One region of the Janibacter zhangyanbonis genome, then DNA from elsewhere that is predicted to be linked to it. Evidence: riboswitches for the same ligand, from Rfam matches in the RefSeq annotation. Region 1 holds a riboswitch; the other holds the start of a gene.
The links. Region 1 has a riboswitch for cyclic di-AMP ahead of ACQBJO_RS02405 (C40 family peptidase). Riboswitches for the same ligand answer to the same signal wherever they lie in the genome.
Positions count from the first base shown of each region.

Region 2: another riboswitch for cyclic di-AMP. It lies ahead of ACQBJO_RS16475 (C40 family peptidase); the one in region 1 lies ahead of ACQBJO_RS02405 (C40 family peptidase).

Region 1 covers NZ_CP191481.1:476,215-485,494, forward strand. Annotated here, with positions in the region: gene ACQBJO_RS02370 (acyltransferase family protein) at 1-1,512, shown strand, start outside; gene pdxH (pyridoxamine 5'-phosphate oxidase) at 1,534-2,238, shown strand; gene ACQBJO_RS02380 (hydroxyacid-oxoacid transhydrogenase) at 2,440-3,744, opposite strand; gene ACQBJO_RS02385 (SDR family NAD(P)-dependent oxidoreductase) at 3,746-4,486, opposite strand; gene ACQBJO_RS02390 (hypothetical protein) at 4,483-5,223, opposite strand; gene ACQBJO_RS02395 (MFS transporter) at 5,266-6,465, shown strand; gene ACQBJO_RS02400 (metal-dependent transcriptional regulator) at 6,473-7,189, shown strand; cyclic di-AMP (ydaO/yuaA leader) riboswitch at 7,306-7,481, shown strand; gene ACQBJO_RS02405 (C40 family peptidase) at 7,484-8,389, shown strand; gene mnhG (monovalent cation/H(+) antiporter subunit G) at 8,450-8,827, opposite strand; gene ACQBJO_RS02415 (monovalent cation/H+ antiporter complex subunit F) at 8,824-9,090, opposite strand; gene ACQBJO_RS02420 (Na+/H+ antiporter subunit E) at 9,087-9,280, opposite strand, start outside.
Region 2 covers NZ_CP191481.1:3,338,530-3,347,809, forward strand. Annotated here, with positions in the region: gene ACQBJO_RS16460 (DUF4919 domain-containing protein) at 1-185, opposite strand, end outside; gene ACQBJO_RS16465 (GTP pyrophosphokinase) at 323-994, shown strand; cyclic di-AMP (ydaO/yuaA leader) riboswitch at 1,147-1,329, shown strand; gene ACQBJO_RS16470 (NlpC/P60 family protein) at 1,326-2,102, shown strand; cyclic di-AMP (ydaO/yuaA leader) riboswitch at 2,266-2,454, shown strand; gene ACQBJO_RS16475 (C40 family peptidase) at 2,451-3,299, shown strand; gene ACQBJO_RS16480 (AMP-dependent synthetase/ligase) at 3,441-5,180, shown strand; gene ACQBJO_RS16485 (class F sortase) at 5,213-5,794, opposite strand; gene ACQBJO_RS16490 (excalibur calcium-binding domain-containing protein) at 5,936-7,048, opposite strand; gene ACQBJO_RS16495 (class I SAM-dependent DNA methyltransferase) at 7,189-7,845, shown strand; gene ACQBJO_RS16500 (winged helix DNA-binding domain-containing protein) at 7,845-9,035, shown strand; gene ACQBJO_RS16505 (serine/threonine-protein kinase) at 9,063-9,280, opposite strand, start outside.

The sequences.
Region 1 (9,280 bases):
AGCCGCACCGCCCGCGTCGTCGCCCTCGCCGCGCTCGCTCTCGCCTCCGCCGCGTGGACCGCCCACCTCGCCCGCTCCGGCGTCGACTTCGCCCGGCTCTACTACGGCACCGACACCCGCGCGCAGGCCCTGCTCGTGGGTGCGGTCGTCGCCGCGCTCCTCGGCCGGGACCACCGCGGACGACTGGGGCGGCGCCCTTCGGCCGGGGTCACGCAGGCCATCGGTCTCGTCGGCTTCCTCGTCTCGCTCTCGGCCTTCGTCGTCGTCGGGCCGCGCAGCGAGTGGCTCTTCACGAGCGGCGGCATGCTCTTCTTCGCCGTCGGCGCCGCGATGATGGGCCTGGCCGCGACCGACCCGCGGCCGCTGCTCATCAACCGGGTCGCGAGCTGGGGGCCGGCCGTGCTCCTGGGCCAGATGACCTACGGGCTCTACCTCTACCACTGGCCGATCCACCTCTGGCTCGGCCCGCTCCTCGACCCGCTGCCCCTCGTGGTCTCGGTGCTCGCGCAGCTCGCCGTGACCGTCGGCGTCGCCTACGCGTCCTTCCGCTGGCTCGAGGTGCCGGTGCTGCAGCACGGCTTCGGCGCGCTCCTGCCGCACGCGCTGCGGCCAGCACCACGCGCCCGCTCCGGCCGCGCCGCCCGCAGGGCCCGCCGCCGGGGGGCGCCGGTGTGGGCGGTCCCCGTCGCCGCCGTCGCCGTCGTGGCCGTGCTCGCGGGCTTCGTCTTCACCCGGCCGGTGAGCGAGGCCGACCTCGAGGTGCCGCCGCTCGTCGCGGCCGACGCCGACCCGGCGCCGGCGGACCCGCCGGTCGACATGGCGCTGCTCGGCGACTCGGTCGGGGTCTCGCTCGGCAAGGGCTGGCGCGCCGAGGACCACCCCGGCGTGACGATGACCAACCTCTCGCGCATCGGCTGCGACCTCGTCGACGCCCCGCTGCTCGCCGACGGCTCCCCGATGCCCGAGGACGAGTCCTGCGACGAGTGGCGCCGTGACTGGCCGCAGCAGGTCGAGGAGGCCGGCGCCACCGACCTGCTCGTCCTGCCCGGGCCGCAGCTCATCGGCGAGCACGAGGTCGACGGCCGCACGGTTGGCTCACGCTCGGACGAGCACGCCGCGCTCGTCACCGAGACCCTCGACGAGATCGAGCGGCGCGCCCACGAGGCGGGCGTGACCCACGTGCAGGTCGCGACGATGCCCTGCCGCGAGGTCGACCCGGACAAGCTCGACCCCTCGCTGCGGCAGTTCGCCGGCCCGATCTCCGACCCGGCCAATGTCGGCTGGGTCAACGACGTCGTGCGCGACTGGGCGCGCGGCGAGGGTGGGTCACGAGGGACGAAGGGGGTCGACCGGCAGGTCCTCGACCTCTGGGAGCCGCTGTGCGGCGACGGCTACCGCGAGGAGATCAAGGGCGTGCCGCTCTACTCCGACACGGTCCACTTCTCGCCCGCCGGGGCCGCCATGGTCTGGACCTGGCTGACCCCGAGGGTGGTCGAGGCGTCGCGCTCGTAGGGCGGTCGTAGTCTGGCGGCCATGAGCGCCTCGCCCGACGGGATGATCCCTCGCACACCGCCCGCGGCGGACCACGTGGACTACTCCGGGGAGGGGCTGGCCGAGACCGAGGTGCCGGGTGCCCCCTTCGCGCTGGTGACGTCGTGGATCGACGCCGCCCGGGCCCGCCAGGCCGCCCGCGGTGACGTGCCCGAGCCGCTGTCCTTCGCCGTCGCGACCGTCGACCCCGACGGGCGACCGGACGTGCGCACGGTGCTCATGCGCTTCCTCGACGGCCGCGGCCCGGGCTTCGTCACCAACCTCGACTCGACGAAGAGCCGCCAGCTGCAGGCCACCCCGGTCATCGCCGCGACGATCACCTGGCCGGCGATGTTCCGTGCCGTCCGCTTCCGCGGGCGGGCCGAGCTCGTCGCCGAGGCGGAGGTCGACGCCTACTTCGCGCAGCGCCCCCGCGGGTCGCAGCTGAGCGCGTGGGTCTCGCACCAGTCCCAGCCGATCGAGGGCCGCGAGTCGCTGGACCGGGCCTGGGCCCAGGTCGAGGAGCGCTTCGCGGGGCAGGACGTGCCGCGCCCCGACTTCTGGGGCGGCTGGCGGATCGTCTGCGACGAGGTCGAGGCGTGGGCCGGGCGCAGCGACCGGCTCCACGACCGCTTCCGCTGGACGCGCGTCGCCGACGGCGGCCTCGACGTCCCGGACGCCTGGCAGGTCGAGCGCCTCCAGCCCTGAGTGGTTACCGGTCGCCGGCCCGGGGCTGGGGGTGGCGACCGGTCGCGGGCACAGGGCTGGGGGTGGCCCTAAGGAAAAGTCCGGACCGCTCTCCCCGCATCTCGCGGAGCGCAGGAAGTCCGGACTTTCCCATGAGTCGGGCCGACCCCCACCCTGCGCCCGCTCCCTTGTCTCGTCACCCCACCCCGGGCCGGCTCCCTGTCACCCCCAGTGGTGCATGGAGGCCCGGACCACGCCGGCGACGTCCTCCTCGGTGACGGGGCGCGGGGCGGTGGCGAGCAGGCGCTGCTGCTGCATCGTGCCCGAGACGATGCCGTCGATGTCGGCCTCGCCGTAGCCGATCTCGGCCAGGCCAGAGGGCTGGCCGATGTCGCGCATGAGCCGTCGCAGCACGGCCGAGAGGCGCTCCGGCTCGGGGGCGTCGGCGTCCAGGCCCTGCGGGTCGAGCCAAGCGGCGGCGGTGAGGTGCCGCTGCGGGTCGGCCGCGTAGGTCATCGCGAAGGCCGCCGGCGCGGTCGAGGCGACCGCCATGCCGTGCGGGACCATCGCCTCGTCGACGTCGTAGTCGCACGGCCGGAAGTCGGAGCCGAGGTCGTGGACCCGACCGGCGATCGGGTAGGCGTTGGCGTGCGGCACGTGCACCCCGGCGTTGCCGAAGCCCATGCCCGCGAAGGTCGCCGCGAGCGCCATGTCGACGCGCGCCTGCTCCTGCCCGGCGACGGCCCCGCGGAAGGCGCCGGCGAGCAGCCGCATCGCCTTCTCCGCGTAGAGGTCGGAGATCGGGTTGGACCCGCAGTAGGGCACGCGCTGGTCGGCGCTCTTGTGCTCGTAGCTCGTGTAGGGCCGCGCGGTCCACGACTCGAGCGCGTGGCAGAGGATGTCCATGCCCGCCGAGGCGGTGACCCCCGCCGGCTGGGTCGCGGTCAGCTCGGGGTCGACGACGGCGAGCACGGGGCGCAGCCGTTCGTGGCTGATGCCGGTCTTGACCTTGGACGCGAGCACGTCGAGGACGCAGACGGTCGTCGACTCGGCCCCGGTGCCGGTCGTCGTCGGCACGGCGACGAGCGGCAGCACCGGCTGCTCGGGCGCGCGCCCGCCGCCGACCGGTGCGTTGACGTAGTCCATGAGCTCGCCGGGGTTGCTCAGCAGCAGGGACACCGCCTTGGCCGTGTCGATGCTCGACCCACCGCCGACGGCGACGACGACGTCGGGGCGGGGACCCCCCTTCGCCCTCTCGACGGCGGCGGCCAGCGAGGCATCGCTCGGCTCGACGGCGGCCGAGTCGTGCACCTCGGCCGTCAGGCCGGCGGCCCGCAGGGCCTCGGCGACCCGCTCGGGGTGGCCGGTCGCGGCGAGGCCGGGGTCGGTGACGACGAGGACGTGACGGCCGCCGAGCCCGGCGACGTCGTGGCCGATCTCGCGGACGGCGCCGGGGCCGAACTTCAGCCGCGGTGCGGCATAGGTGAAGACGGCCTCGGGCGTGGTGGGCGTGGGCAGGTCGGTCATGTCAGCTCTCCCGGTGGACCTTGTGCGCGGCAGCCTGCGCGCGGGGCTTGACGACCATGAGGTCGACGTTGACGTGGCGCGGCCGGGTGGCCATCCACGTGATGGCGTCGGCGATGTCCTCGGCGACGAGCGGCTCGGCGACGCCCGCGTAGACCTTGTCCGCCCGCTCCTGGTCGCCCTTGAAGCGGGTGAGCGAGAAGCCCTCGGTGTGCACCATGCCCGGCGCGATCTCGGTGACGCGCACCGGCTGGTCGACGAGCTCGAGGCGCATCGTCTCGGTCATCGTCGCGAGCGCGTGCTTGGCCGCGGTGTAGCCGGCGCCGCCCTCGTAGGAGGTGCGCCCCGCCGTCGAGCCGACGTTGACGATGATCCCCTCACCCGCGACGAGCGAAGGGAGCAGGGCCTGCACCATGCGCAGGGTGCCGATGACGTTGACCTCGTACATCGCCCGCCAGTCCTCGACGTCACCCGTGGCGACGGGGTCGAGGCCGTAGGCGCCGCCGGCGTTGTTGACGAGCACGTCGAGGCGGTCGCCGACCTCGGCCGCAAGGGCCGCGACGGAGTCCGGGTCCGTGACGTCGCAGGTGACCGCCCGGCCGTCGATCTCGGCCGCGAGCGCGGTGATCGCCTCGGTGCTGCGGGCCGCGCAGACGACCTCGTGGCCGGCGGCAGCCAGGGCCCGCGCGGTGGCCGCGCCGATCCCCCCGCTGGCTCCGGTGACGACGGCGAGGGGGCGGGTCATGAGGACTCCTGTCGTGGTGCGGGGGCGATCCAGGTGGCGGCGGCGCTCGCGAGGACGCGCTCGCCGTCGAGCAGGGCGGTGCCGGTGTGGCGCTTGCGGCCCTCGCGACCGGTCTCCCACGCGATGACGACGAGCTCGCGCCCACGAGGGACGTCGGCGGCCACCGTCGAGGTGAGGGTGCCGAGCAGGAGCGGGCCGTCGGCGAAGCCGACGGCGAAGGCGCCCGGGCAGTCGAGCGCGGCGAGCACGGGAGGCAGCCCCTCGTCGGTGATCGTCACCGGCGCGGCGAGGACGTCCTCGCGGCCGGCGACCGGCGCCGCGAAGACGCGCAGACCCCCTTCGGCCTCCGGCCCGCAGACGTAGCAGCCGGGGTAGGGGTGCCCGCTCGCGTCGAACTCGGCGGCCGCGGCCCTGGCCGCCTCGAGGGAGACCGGTGCGGGGACTGCCAGGCCGGGGGCGGTCGTGCGACGGGCCGTGCCGAGCAGGGTCTCGCCGTCGAGGAGGTGCACCGCGAGGTCGGGGCCGTCGGCGACGGTGCCGTCGACCTCCCACCGCAGTGGACTGCCGAGCGGGGTGGGAGCGCTCAGGCGTACCGTCGCCGCCGTCAGGTCCCCCTCAGCGGGGACGAGGTCGTCGAGTCGTTCGGTGAGCAGACCGCAGACCCAGCCGCCGTTGCCGGTCCCCGGCGGGCCGACGTGCAGCGGGGCAACGGTCGTCGTCTCGGCTGTGGTGTGCACCACCCCAACCTAGCGACGGTGCCCCGGGAGAGGATGAGGGGGATGAGTGCGAGCGAGACCTTCGGCTGGAGGCGCATCGCCGTACCCGCCTTCGGGCCCACCTTCCTGTCCGCCGCCGCGAGCGGAGCCGTCGTCCCGATCGCGGCCCTGCGGGCCGACGAGCTCGGCGCGAGCCTGGGCCTGGCGGCCTTCGTCGTCTCGCTCACGGGCATCGGGCAGCTCGTCGGGGTGCTGCCCGCCGGCGCCCTCGTCGCCCGCATCGGCGAGCGGGCCACCCTCGTGCGCGCCGGCCTGCTCGACATCGTCGCGCTCGCCGTCGCCGGGTGGGCCCCCTCGCTGTGGCTCATGGCGCTCGCCCTCCTCGTCTCCGGGCTGGCCTCCTCGGCCTTCTTCCTCGCCCGGCAGGGCTACATGATCGACGTCCTGCCGCAGCACCTGCTCGCCCGCGGCATGTCCCTGCTCGGCGGTGCGATGCGCGCGGGGCTGCTCCTCGGGCCGGTCGTCGGCTCGGTGGCGATCGCCCCCTTCGGCCTGCAGGGGGCCTATGGGGTGGCCGTCGTCCTCGCCGTCGGCTCCGTGGTCACCGTGCTCACCGCGCCCGACCTCACCGGTGACCATGAGCGGGCCCGGGCCGAGGACCACCACGCGAGGGTCTTCGCCGTCATCCGGCGGCACGCGCGGCTGCTGCTCACGCAGGGCATCGGCGTCACCGTCATCTCGGCCCTGCGGCAGTCGCGTCTGGTGATCCTGCCGCTGTGGGCCGTGCACATCGGCCTCGACGGCGTCGACTCCTCGCAGATCTTCGCCGCGGCCGGCGTCGCCGAGCTGCTCCTCGTCTACCCGGGCGGCTGGGTCATGGACCGGCTGGGCCGGGTCTGGGTCGTCGCGGTGCTGCTGTCGGTGGTCTCCGCGGCCTTCCTCGCCCTGCCCCTCGCGGGGACGAAGGGGGAGCTGCTCGCCGTGGCCCTCGTGATGTCCCTGGGCAACGGACTGGGGTCCGGCATCGTCATGACGCTCGGGGCGGACGCGGCACCGACCCGCGACCGGGCGCAGTTCCTCGGCGCCTGGCGGCTCATGGGCGAGGTGGGCCACGCCGGCGGATCGCTCGGGCTGAGCGCCGTCACCGCCCTCGTCTCGCTGCCGGCCGCCGCGGTCGTCCTCGGGGTCGCCGGCCTCACCGGGCTGGCGTGGACGAGCGTGTGGGTATCGCGGGCGGACCGCGCTCGCGCGGGCAAGGCATGATGGTGCCGTGAAGGATCTCATCGACACCACGGAGATGTACCTCCGCACGATCTTCGAGCTCGAGGAGGAGGACATCCCTCCCATGCGGGCCCGCATCGCCGAGCGGCTGGGCCACTCCGGCCCGACGGTCTCGCAGACGGTCGCGCGCATGGAGCGGGACGGGCTGGTCAGCCTCGGCGACGACCGGCGCCTCGTGCTCTCCGACGAGGGTCGTCTGCTCGCGACCCGGGTGATGCGCAAGCACCGGCTCGCCGAGCGACTGCTCGCCGACGTCATCGGGCTGGAGTGGGAGCACGTCCACGACGAGGCCTGCCGCTGGGAGCACGTCATGAGCGAGCGGGTCGAGCGCAAGATCCTCGCCATGCTGCCCGAGCACCGCGAGTCGCCCTACGGCACGCCGATCCCCGGCCTCGAGGAGCTGCTCGCCGGTGGTGACGAGGCGCCCGCCGACGACTACCTCGAGGGCCTGAGCAGCCTGACCGACATCGTCGACGAGGGCCTGACCGGGACCTTCCGGGTGCGCCGCATCGGCGAGCCCGCGCAGGTCGACCACGAGGCGCTCGAGCTGCTCACCGAGGCGCGGCTGCGCCCCGGCGAGATCGTGCTCGTCACCCCCGAGGAGGACCGGGTGGTCGTCGCCCGAGACGGCGCCGCCAGCGACGCCGTCTCGCTGCCGCGCGACGTCGCCATGCACGTCTTCGTCGAGCCGGCGTCCGCCTCCTGAGCGCAGTCCGTGACCGCGGTGTGACATTTTCGTGATCAGCGGGTACGGTTCCTGAGTCCGCCTCCCCTGGGCGGATCCGTCTCGCGGACGCCTTGTCCTGCCACCGCACCGACGGCTGCTGCACTTCACCGCATGGCAGGAGCGGGGGACCCACTCATGGGGCATCGCGGATGCTCCTCGGGGTGAAGTCCCACGGTACGCGGACCGCTAGGTCGGTCCGGAGCCGCGGGACCGGGCCGCACCTCTCGCCCGAACCCGACAGCTGACCTCGCAGGCGGGACAGAGGTATTCATCGTGTCTCACTCCGTCGGGCGCCACCGCGCTCCTGAGCGTTACAACCCCCTCGCCGAGATCGGCACCGTCATCAGCCAGACCGGCACCCCGCTGGCCAAGGGCTCGGCCGTCCTCGCCGCCTCCGGTGGCCTCGTCGCCGCGATCGCCATCCCCGCCCAGGCCGCCCCCGCCGTCGAGCAGGCCGACGCCACGCCCGCGGCCGCCGCCGCGCCGGCCGCCCCGGCTGCCGCCGCCGTCACGGCCCCGAGCACGACCGCCACGGCCAAGGCCACGAGCGCCGACTTCGGTCAGATCGAGGTCGAGCCCGTCGCCAAGCCGACCGGCCCGACCCCCTACCAGCTGCGCATGCGCGCCGAGCGCGAGCAGGCCCGCCAGGAGGCCGCCGCCGAGCGTCAGCGCGAGCAGGAGCAGGCCGCCGAGGCCCGCCGCGCCGAGCAGGCCCGTGAGGCCCAGGAGGAGCAGCGCTCGGAGGAGGCCGCCGCCAGCCGCTCGCAGGAGCGTCAGGCCCCCGCGACCACGCCGGCCCCGGCCAGCACCCCCGAGCCGACGCAGGCTCCCTCCGCGCCGGCCCCGACCTCCGGTGGCGTCATCGCGATCGCCAAGCAGTACATCGGCACCCCCTACGTCTACGGCGGCTCGACCCCCGCGGGCTTCGACTGCTCCGGCTTCACGCAGTACGTCTTCGCCAAGGCCGGCAAGTCCATCCCGCGCGTGACCACCGCCCAGCAGGCCGCCGCCACCCCGGTGTCCAGCCCGCAGCCCGGCGACCTGGTCTTCTTCGGCTCCCCGTCGTGGCACGTCGGCATCTACGTCGGCGACGGCATGATGATCGACTCGCCGCGCACCGGCTCGTCGATCTCGATCCGTCCGATCTTCGACGGCGTCTCCGGCTACGGCCGGGTCTGAGCGCCGACCCGACAGGGGGCGAAGGGAGCAGCCGCTCCCTTCGCCCCCTGCGTCATGTCGTCAGGACTGCTCGCGCTGCCGGTCCTGCTCCTGCATCCGTCGGTAGGCGGCGCCGAGCTCGTCGTGGTGGAGCAGGTCGTCCTCGGGGACGCCGGTGCGATAGCCGGCGCGGCCGAGCATGTGCGCGGTGACGGGCGCGGTGAGGGCCTGGGCGCCGAGGACGATGAGCAGCGTGGCGACCGAGGCCCAGGTGCGCACCGTGAGCGCCAGGCCGAGCAGGATGAGCAGCAGACCCAGGGTCTGTGGCTTGGTGGCGGCGTGCATGCGGGCGAAGAGGTCGGGCAGGCGCACCAAGCCGATCGCGCCGACGAGGGCCAGCGTGGCACCGAGGAGCAGGCTGATCGCCCCGGCGAGGTCGAGGATCTGTGCCCAGCTCACGAGGCATCGTCCTTGCGGGCCATGAAGCGGGCGACCGAGACCGACCCGACGAATCCGGTGAGGCTGAAGACGACGAGGATCGGCAGCGTCCCGGCGTCACCGCTGCGCACGATCTGCGTCGCCATGATGCCGATGACGATGACGATGACCACGTCGAGGCTCAGGGCGCGGTCGAGGTTGGTCGGACCTCGCGCGATGCGCACGAGGACCAGGCCGGCGGCGGCGAAGAGTAGCCCGAGTCCGATCGACAGGATGATGCTCATGCGACCTCCTGCGTGCAGATCGAGATCTCCTCGGGGGTGCCGATGGCCCGCACGACCCGGGTCTCGACGGCCAGGACGTCTCGTCGCAGCTCCTCCATGCCCTCCGGCGTGGTGACGTGGAAGCCGTGGACGTAGAGGACGTTGGCGCCGCGTCGGGCCTCGACGACGATCGACCCGGGCACGAGGGAGA
Region 2 (9,280 bases), 650 kb from region 1:
GCGTCGAGCGCCTCGCGGTGTCGGCCGGCCTCGAGCAGCGGGACGGCCTCGCGCAGGTCGACGTCGGGGTCGAAGCCGGCCGACGACCGGACTGCGTGACGCAACGCGGCCAGGTTGTCCGGTGTCTGCTCGCTCAGGTACCTCGTCACGAGCTCTCGCAGGCTCTCGGCGTGGGCTTCGCTCATCGTGGCTCCTCGGGTGGTCCTGCTCCGACCGTATCCGTCGCGGTGGGCGCTGACGCGGCCCGGCCCACTCCCCCTTCGTCCCAGCGCCACGCGCCGACGCACACCTGCCTCTCAGGGGACCTGCCTACGCTGGCCGGGTGACCAGCGCCGCCCAGCCCTCTGGCCTGCCCGAGCTCTCCGACGCGTCCCTGCGCCAGTTCGCGCAGATTCGCGAGGACTTCACCCGGATGATGCTCGGCTACCGCTTCGGCATGGAGCAGGTGGCCACGCGGCTGGAGATCCTGCGCGAGGAGTTCGCCGAGCTGCACCTCGACAACCCGATCGAGCACATCTCCACGCGGGTCAAGAGCCCCGAGTCGATCCTCGAGAAGGCGGCCCGCCAGGAGGTCCCGCTCGAGATCGCGGCGCTGCGCGAGCACATCACCGACATCGCCGGCGTGCGCGTCATCTGCTCCTTCGTCGCCGACGTCTACCGGCTGATGGCGGCGCTCACCGAGCAGGCGGACATCTCCGTGCGCGTGGTCAAGGACTACATCGCCAACCCCAAGCCCAACGGCTACCGGTCGCTGCACGTCATCCTCGAGATCCCGGTCTTCCTCTCGTCGGGGCCCGTCCAGGTGCCGGTGGAGGTGCAGTTCCGCACCGTGGCCATGGACTTCTGGGCGAGCACGGAGCACAAGATCTTCTACAAGTACGAGGGTGACGTGCCCGCCCACCTGCGCCAGCGGATCACGGACGCGGCCGCCACGGCGGCCCGGATGGACGAGGAGATGGCCCAGCTGCACCGGGCCGTCCACGGCACCGACTGAGGCCCCGGTCGGCCGGTCGCACGCCCCGCTCCACGCCCCGCCGACGACGCCGGCACGGCAGGCGCGCCCGGGTCCAGAAAAATCTCCACAGGGCCGTTACCAAACCGTGTCCCGATGCCCTACTCTTCTTTTCGACCCCACACTGCGGGGTCACCACCAGGTCGCCGAGTCCTGCCAGCCGGGTGGTCCCTGAACGCCACGGCAGGAGCGGGGGACCCATTTTTTCGGCCCCAGTGCCTCGGGGTGAAGTCCACGCGGTCGCACGACCGGTGGGCGGGATGCTCATCTCCATCCCAACCCGACAGCTAACTCCGCAGGCGGAGGAGAGACCATGTCGATGTTCTACGCCGGGCGCCACCGCGCCCCGAGCACGAAGACCCCCCAGCGCACCGGCGCCAGCCTGGTGGCCGTCGCCGCCGTCGGCCTCGGCACCGCCGCCGCCACGGCGCCCGCCGCGAGCGCGGCACCCGCCACCGTGAGCGCCCCGTCCGCCGCCTCCATCTCGTCGGCGTCGTCCGCGACGTCGACCGCGAGCTTCTCGGGCCTCGTCCGTCGCGGCGCCCGCGGCTACGTCGTCAAGCAGATCCAGTGGCGCACCGGCGCCAGCGCCGACGGCGTCTTCGGCCCCATGACGGAGTCCGCGGTCAAGCGCTACCAGCGCCGCAACGGCCTCGTCGCCGACGGCATCGTCGGCCCCCGCACCGGCACCAAGATGGGCCTGAGCTCGAGCCGCACCACGACGACCACCTCGCGCACCACGACGCGCACGGTCGCCGGCTCCTCGGTCCTGTCGACGGCGGCCAGCCTCGTCGGCACGCCCTACGTCTACGGCGGCACCTCGCGGTCCGGTTGGGACTGCTCGGGCTTCACCCAGTACGTCTTCGCCCGCCACGGCAAGAGCCTGCCGCGCACGGCCGAGCAGCAGCGTCGCGCCACCACCCGCGTCTACTCCCCGCAGCCCGGCGACCTCGTCTTCTTCGGCGCGCCGGCCTGGCACATGGGCATCTACGCCGGCAACGGCATGATGTACGACGCCGGCAACGCGCGCGTCGACACGACCAAGCGCAAGATCTGGACGAGCAACGTGACCTACGGCCGCGTCCGCTGACCCCAGCACCCCACGACGAAGGGGGCTCCGACCATCACGGTCGGGGCCCCCTTCGTCATTGCTGCCCCTGCGTCATTGGTGCACAACGGGTTTCGCCACCCGCGTTACCATTTCGTGACTATATGACCTATGGTCGAACGCGGTCCCGGCCACTGCCGGGACGCCGTCGAGGACGCCGAGTCCTACCACCTCGACGGGGTACCCCAGCAGCACCGGTAGGAGCGGAGGACCCAACCTCTGGCCACACGGCCTCGGGGTGAAGTCCTACGGCGGGGCATCGCCCGGTCGAAGGGCGGGATGGTCTCCATCCCAACCCGACAGCTAACTCCGCAGGCGAGAGGAGACAGCATGACCATGTTCTACACCGCACGTCACGCCGCCCCCCGCGCCCACCGCTCTGCGGCACAGCGCACGGGCGCCGGCGTCCTCGCCGCCACGGCTCTCGGCCTGGGGGCATCGACGATGACCGCCACGAGCGCGGCAGCCCAGGGCGGCCCCGAGGCTCCGGCCCCGGCCACCTCGCAGACCGCCTCGACCGGCGGCGCGCAGAGCGCCGGCAACTCCGTCGCTCCCAGCGGCTCGACCTCCTTCTCCGACCACGTGCGCGTCGGCGACACCGGCAGCGTCGTCAAGCAGATCCAGGACAAGGTCGGCGTCAGTGCCGACGGCGTCTTCGGGTCCCTGACCGAGCAGGCCGTGAAGAGCTGGCAGGCCAAGAACGGTCTGTCGGCCGACGGCATCGTCGGCCCCGAGACCGGCTCCGCCCTGGGCCTGACCGGCGGCGGCTCCAGCTCGACCGGTGGTGCCCAGTCCGCGGACGGTGGCACCGCCGAGACCGCCCAGGCCTCGGCCAGCGCCCCGGCCTCCGACTCGTCGATCGTCAACACCGCGCGCAGCCTCACCGGCACGCCCTACGTCTACGGCGGCACGACCACCGCGGGCTTCGACTGCTCCGGCTTCGTGCAGTACGTCTACGACAAGGCGGGTAAGGACATCCCGCGCACGACGCAGCAGCAGCAGGCTGCAGCCACCCCGGTCTCCAACCCACAGCCCGGTGACATCGTCTTCTTCGGCAACCCCGCGTACCACAACGGGATCTACGCCGGCGACGGCAAGATCATCGACGCGGGCAACTCCGAGTCGCCGGTGCAGGAGCGCGACATCTGGACCGACGACGTGTCCTACGGCCGCTTCTGAGCGACCACCGCAGGCCGCTCCCGAGCGGCTCGCACGACAGGGCCCCGACCGCCACGGTCGGGGCCTTCGTCGTGCTCGGGAGCCGGAGGCGCGTGAGACACTGGCCCTTTCTACACGCGTAGTCGCCTCAGGAGGTCATCCGTGCCCGCCACCCACGCCACCGGCGAAGCCCTCGAGCTCACCGACCGCGACCTGCTCCCCCTTCGTCCCTGGCGTCGGGCGCAGGAGGACCCGCAGCATCCCTCCTTCAGCCACGTCGTCGACGGCGACTGGCAGACCATCACCGCCGGAGAGCACCTCGAGAGCCTCGTTGCGACGGTCCGGGGACTCGTCGCAAGCGGCGTCGCCGCCGGTGACCGTGTGGCGCTCATGGCCGACACCCGCTATGAGTGGCTGCTGCTCGACGAGGCGATCTGGAACGCCGGGGCCGGCACCGTCCCCGTCTACCCGTCGTCGTCGCGCAGCCAGCTCGAGTGGATCGTCCGCGACTCCGGCGCGCGGGTCCTGCTCGTCGAGACGCCGGCGATGGCACAGCTGGCCACCGGTCTCGACGTCGAGGTCCTCGTCATCGACGACGGCGCCCTCGCCACCCTCGCCGAGCGCGGTCAGACCGTGGCCGACGATGAGGTGCACGCGCGCCGGGACGCAGTGACCTTCGACGGCCTCGCCGGGATCGTCTACACCTCCGGCACCACCGGTCGGCCGAAGGGGGTCGTCCTCACCCACCGGCACCTCGCCGCCGAGGTCGCGGGCTGCCTGGCACACCCGATCGGCGAGGTCGGGGCGCCCGGCCGCCGCATCCTGATGTTCCTGCCGATGGCGCACGTGCTCGCCCGCTCCGTCGCCTACATCGCCGCGCAGTCCGGCGCCACGGTCGGCTTCTGGTCCGACTTCTCGACGATCGTCGAGAAGTTCGGCTCCTTCCGTCCGCACATGGTCGTCGGCGTACCCCGGGTCTTCGAAAAGGTGCACGCCGGCATCCGCGCCAAGGCGGCCGGGCGCCGCGTCTCCGCCGCCGTCTTCGCGAAGGGGGAGCAGGTCGCCATCGACTGGAGCCGGGCCGTGGGCGACGACCCGCGCCCGGGCCGCCCCGGGCTGCGGCTGCGGGTGCTGCACGCGGTCTTCGACCGGCTGCTCTACGCCAAGGTCCGCGCGGCCCTCGGCGGGGAGACGATGTACGAGATCAGCGGCGGCGGGGCGCTCGGCGAGCGCCTCGGCCACTTCTTCCGCGGCGTCGGCGTGCCGATCCACGAGGGCTACGGCCTGACCGAGACCTGCGCGGCGATCACCGTCAACGGGCCCGGCCAGCAGCGTGTCGGCACCGTCGGCCGGCCGCTGCCGGGCAACGAGGTGCGCATCGGCGAGGACGGGGCGATCGAAGTCCGCGGCGCCGTCGTCACCGACGAGTACTGGGGCAACGACGAGGCGACGCGGTCGTCGATCGTCGACGGCTGGTTCGCCACCGGTGACCTCGGCTCGCTCGACGACGAGGGCTATCTGACGATCACCGGCCGGGCCAAGGAGATCATCGTGACCGCGGGCGGCAAGAACGTCGTGCCCGGTCCGCTCGAGGACGTGCTGCGCTCCCACCCGCTCGTCTCCCAGGCGATGGTCGTCGGCGAGGGACGGCCCTTCGTCGCAGCGCTCATCACGCTCGACCCGGAGACGGAGCGCCCCGCCGACCCGCAGGCCGAGCTGCAGGGCGTCGTCGACGAGGCCAACGAGCTGGTCTCCAAGGCCGAGGGGATCAAGAAGTTCGTCGTCCTCGACGACGACTTCACCGAGGAGTCGGGCGAGATGACCGCGACGCAGAAGCTCAGGCGCCACGTCATCGAGACCCAGCGCGCCGAGGCGATCGAGGGGCTCTACGCGAAGCGCTGAGTCGGGGCCCGGACGGGCCCCGCCAAGGCCGCTCAGCTGCTCGCCGGCACCGCCGTGAGCACGACGTTGTCGCGGTAGTGCTGCTCCCCGTCGATCGTCATCACCGGGCCGCCGCACGTGACGAGGGCGAGCTGGCGGGGGCCGTCGACCGCGAAGATCGAGCGGGGCAAGGACACCTTGGAGTAGCTCTGCAGGCTCGTCGTGACGAAGGTCGACCGACGACCCGCGCCGTCGGTGACGTGGACCAGCGCTCCCGGACGGGCGTCACTGAGCCGCGCGAGAGCGCCCGGCGTCCCCGACAGGTCGACGTGCCCCGCGAGCAGGGTCGTGCCCGCGCCCGCGTCGAGCGGGGCGGACCACACGTCGCGACCGACCCGCCACGGCTCCCGCGGGATGTCGAGGGACCCGCCGCTGAACTTCACCCCGTCGAGGCTGGCGTAGATCCCGAGCGAGGGCACGTAGAGGCGCTCGGGCCCCATCCGGTCGGGCGACATGACCAGGCCCTCGCTCGCGCTCGTCGAGGTGCTGGCCGAGGCGCTGGAGGACGAGGTCGAGTCGTCCGGGATCGGGGCGACGGTCGCCGTGCGGGTCGGGTCCGGGGTCGGCGATGCCACCGCGAAGGTGTGGCTGGGGACCGGCGCCGCCGCGGGCTCCTCCCCTCCCGCGAGCGACCACCAGACGAGCCCGGCACCCCCGACGACGAGGGCGAGCGCGAGCAGCAGCAGGGCGAGTCGTCTCAGGGTGCTGCCGCCGGATCAGTCCGCGCGACGGGCGCGCACGGCGACACCGATGCCGCTGAGGAGCAGCAGGCCACCACCGACGAGGCCCAGGGTGTTGGGTCCGGCGACGTCGGGGACACCGGCGTTGATCGTGCGCGCCTGGGTGCGGTCCGCCGCGTCCGAGCCGTCGGTGCCGAAGTAGGTCTCGCACGCGATGCCGTCGTTGTCGGCGTCGAGGCGGTGGGGGTCCATGGCCGGGCCACCGTGGAGGGTGAAGAAGGTCTGCGCCTCCGTCTGGGAGGAGAAGTCGGGGCAGTCCTTGTCAGCGGTCGTGACGGAGGGTGCGGCCGACGAGGCCGACACGGTGACGGACGACCGGCTCGGCGCGGCGGCGGGGGCCTTTGCGGCGGGGACCTTGGCAGCCGGCACCTTGGCAGCCGGCACCTTGGCCGCCGGAGCCTTGGCAGCCGGCACCTTGGCCGCGGGGACCTTGGCCGCGGGGACCTTGGCCGCGGGGACCTTGGCCGCCGGCGCAGCAGGAGCAGCTGCCGGGGCAGCCGCCTGGGGCACAGCAGCCGGGGCGGCCACCTGCGGGGCAGCGGCCGGAGCGGCCTGGGGCGCCACGACCGGTGCCGCCTGCTGGGCGTCCGCAGCCGAGGCCTCCTCGGCAGCGGCGGGGACGGAGCCGTCGGTCTCGCTGTCCTGGGCCGGGGCGTCGTCCGCCGCGTCGGGCGCAACCGCCCCGCACGAGGCGTCGAGGAGCGTGTTGACCGGGGTCGCCCCGTCGGTCCACGCGGCCCGGGCCCAGTCGCGCCCCTCCACGGTCGCGGACGGGTCGGGCTCACCCGCGATCAGCGCGACGGCCATGACGGACGCGTCGCCGCCCTTCGTCACCTCGGACGCCGGCGCGATGACGGCCGTGACGTCGGCGTCGCCGTCGGCCGCCGAGAGCCCGCGAGCGGTGAGCGCCTCGCGCACCGAGCTGACGAGCGCGGCGTCGACGCCCTCGGCGCTCGTCACGGCGAAGGTCGTGCCCGCGTCGCACAGGGTGCTCGGCACGGCGGCCGTCGCCGGTGTGGCGAAGGTCAGCGCGAGGCCTCCCGACATGACGAGTCCGGCGATGGTGGTCCTGGCAATGGTGGTGCGCACGTCTGCTCTCCCCATGACGAAACGGCGAAGGCGCTCCCCCCACGGGCGCGCCGATGGTCGGAAGATATACCCACCCGGGCCGGGCGGGAAGCCCCCTTCGCAAGGTGCTGGCTGACGGTGGCTGCTGGCAGGGTGGGGCCATGGGCGAAGCGGACAACGAGCACGGCCACCGGCACGACGGGGACGCGAAGCACTTCGACGACACGGCCGCGACCTGGGACGACGACCCCGACAAGGTGCGTCAGTCGAATGAGGTGGCGGCGGCGATCGCGGGGCGGGTCCCCCTTCGTCCGCGGCTGCGGCTGCTCGACTACGGCGCCGGCACCGCCCTCGTGACCACGGCGCTGCTGCCGCACCTGCCGGAGGTCGAGGTGACCGTTGCCGACAGCTCCTCGGGGATGCGGCAGGTGCTCGCCGACAAGGTGGCCGGCGGCACGCTGCCGTCCCCGACGCGCGTGTGGGACCTCGACCTCGAGACCCAGCCGGTGCCCACGGAGCGCTTCGACCTCGTGGTCACCTCCAACGTCCTGCACCACGTCGGTGAGCTCGACGGGGTCCTTGCCGGCTTCGCCGAGCTGCTCGACGCCGGCGGGTGGGTGGCCGTCGCCGACCTCGACCGCGAGGACGGCAGCTTCCACGACCACGACTTCGGCGGGCACCACGGCTTCGACCGCGCCGAGGTCGCGAGCCGGCTCGCGTCAGCTGGCTTCGTCGACGTGACCGTCGGCGATGCCGGCCACGTGCACAAGCAGGACCGCGACTACCCGGTCTTCCTCGCCTTCGGCCGTCGGGCGTGATGCGCACCGTCGGCGACGCCGAGCGCCGCGCCCGCCTGGCGACACGGCACGCACTGCACCCCGACCACCACGCACCCGACGTCGTCGGCGCGGCCCGCTCGGTCGTCTGCCTGCACGCGACCGAGGCCGCGACCGTGCACCTGGCCGTCGGCGCCCGCACCACCGGGGTCACCCCCTTCGACGTCGACACGGCGCTCTACGACGACCGCGGCATCGTCAAGCAGCTGGCGATGCGCCGCACGCTCTTCGCCTTCCCCCGTGACCTGTTGCCGGCGGCGCTCGCCGTGGCCCGCGAGCGGATCGCGCCCGAGCAGCACCGGCTCGTCGCCCGCGACGCCACGCGGCACGGCATCGCCGACGACGGTGCGGCCTGGCTCGAGACGGCGGGAGCCGCCGTCGAGCGACGACTGGACGGCGGCGAGGCGCTCCCGGCCGCCGTGCTGCGCGCCGACCTGCCGGAGCTCAGCGGGGCGATCACGATCAACGAGGGCAAGCGCTACGGCGGCACCTTCAACCTCGCGCCGCGCGTGCTCACCTGGCTCGGGGCGCAGGGGCGGATCACCCGCGGGCCCAATGCCGGTCACTGGCGCCTGTCGAAGCCCGCGTGGACCCTCATGGACTCCTGGCTCGGCGAGGAGCCCGCCGTCCCCGACCTCGCGGCCGGCTACGCCGAGCTCGTGCGCCGGTGGCTGGAGCGCTTCGGTCCCGGCACGACCGAGGACGTGCAGTGGTGGCTCGGGGCGACGAAGGGAGCCACCCGCGCGGCCCTCGCGGACGTCGGCGCCGTCGAGGTGGGGCTCGAGGGTGGCGCCACGGGGTGGCTGCTGCCCGACGACCTCGAGCCGGTCGCCGAGGTCGGCCCCTGGGCGGCCCTGCTGCCGACGCTCGACCCCACGACGATGGGGTGGAAGGCCCGCGACTGGTACCTCGACCCTGCCCACCGCGAGCTGCTCTTCGACAGCAACGGCAACGGCGGCACCACGGCCTGGTGGGACGGCCGCATCGTCGGCGCGTGGGTGCAGGACGACGACGGCGTCGTGTCCGTCGTCGAGTGCCCGGGCACCGACCTCGGGAGCGAAGGGAGGTCCGCTCTCGCCGTCGAGGCGGAGCGGCTCACCGCCTGGCTCGACGGCGTGCGGATCACCAACGTCTACTCGTCGCGGCTGATGAAGGGGCAGGCGCTGCCCTAGCTCTGCGTGGCGAGCCCGGGGTGCCGGCTATCGGTCGGAGGTCTGCGGGGCCGGGCTCGTCGAGCCGCCGGAGGACGGCTGGGTCGTCGGGTCGCTCGTCGCCGGGGGCGTCGAGGGCTCTGTCGTCGGGACCGTGGTCGTGGGCTGCGTGCTCGTCGGGGTCGTCGAGGTGGGCGTCGTCGTGGTCGGCGGCGCGACCGTGAAGGACGACGGCGGCACCGTCGTGGACGACGTCGAGGTCGACG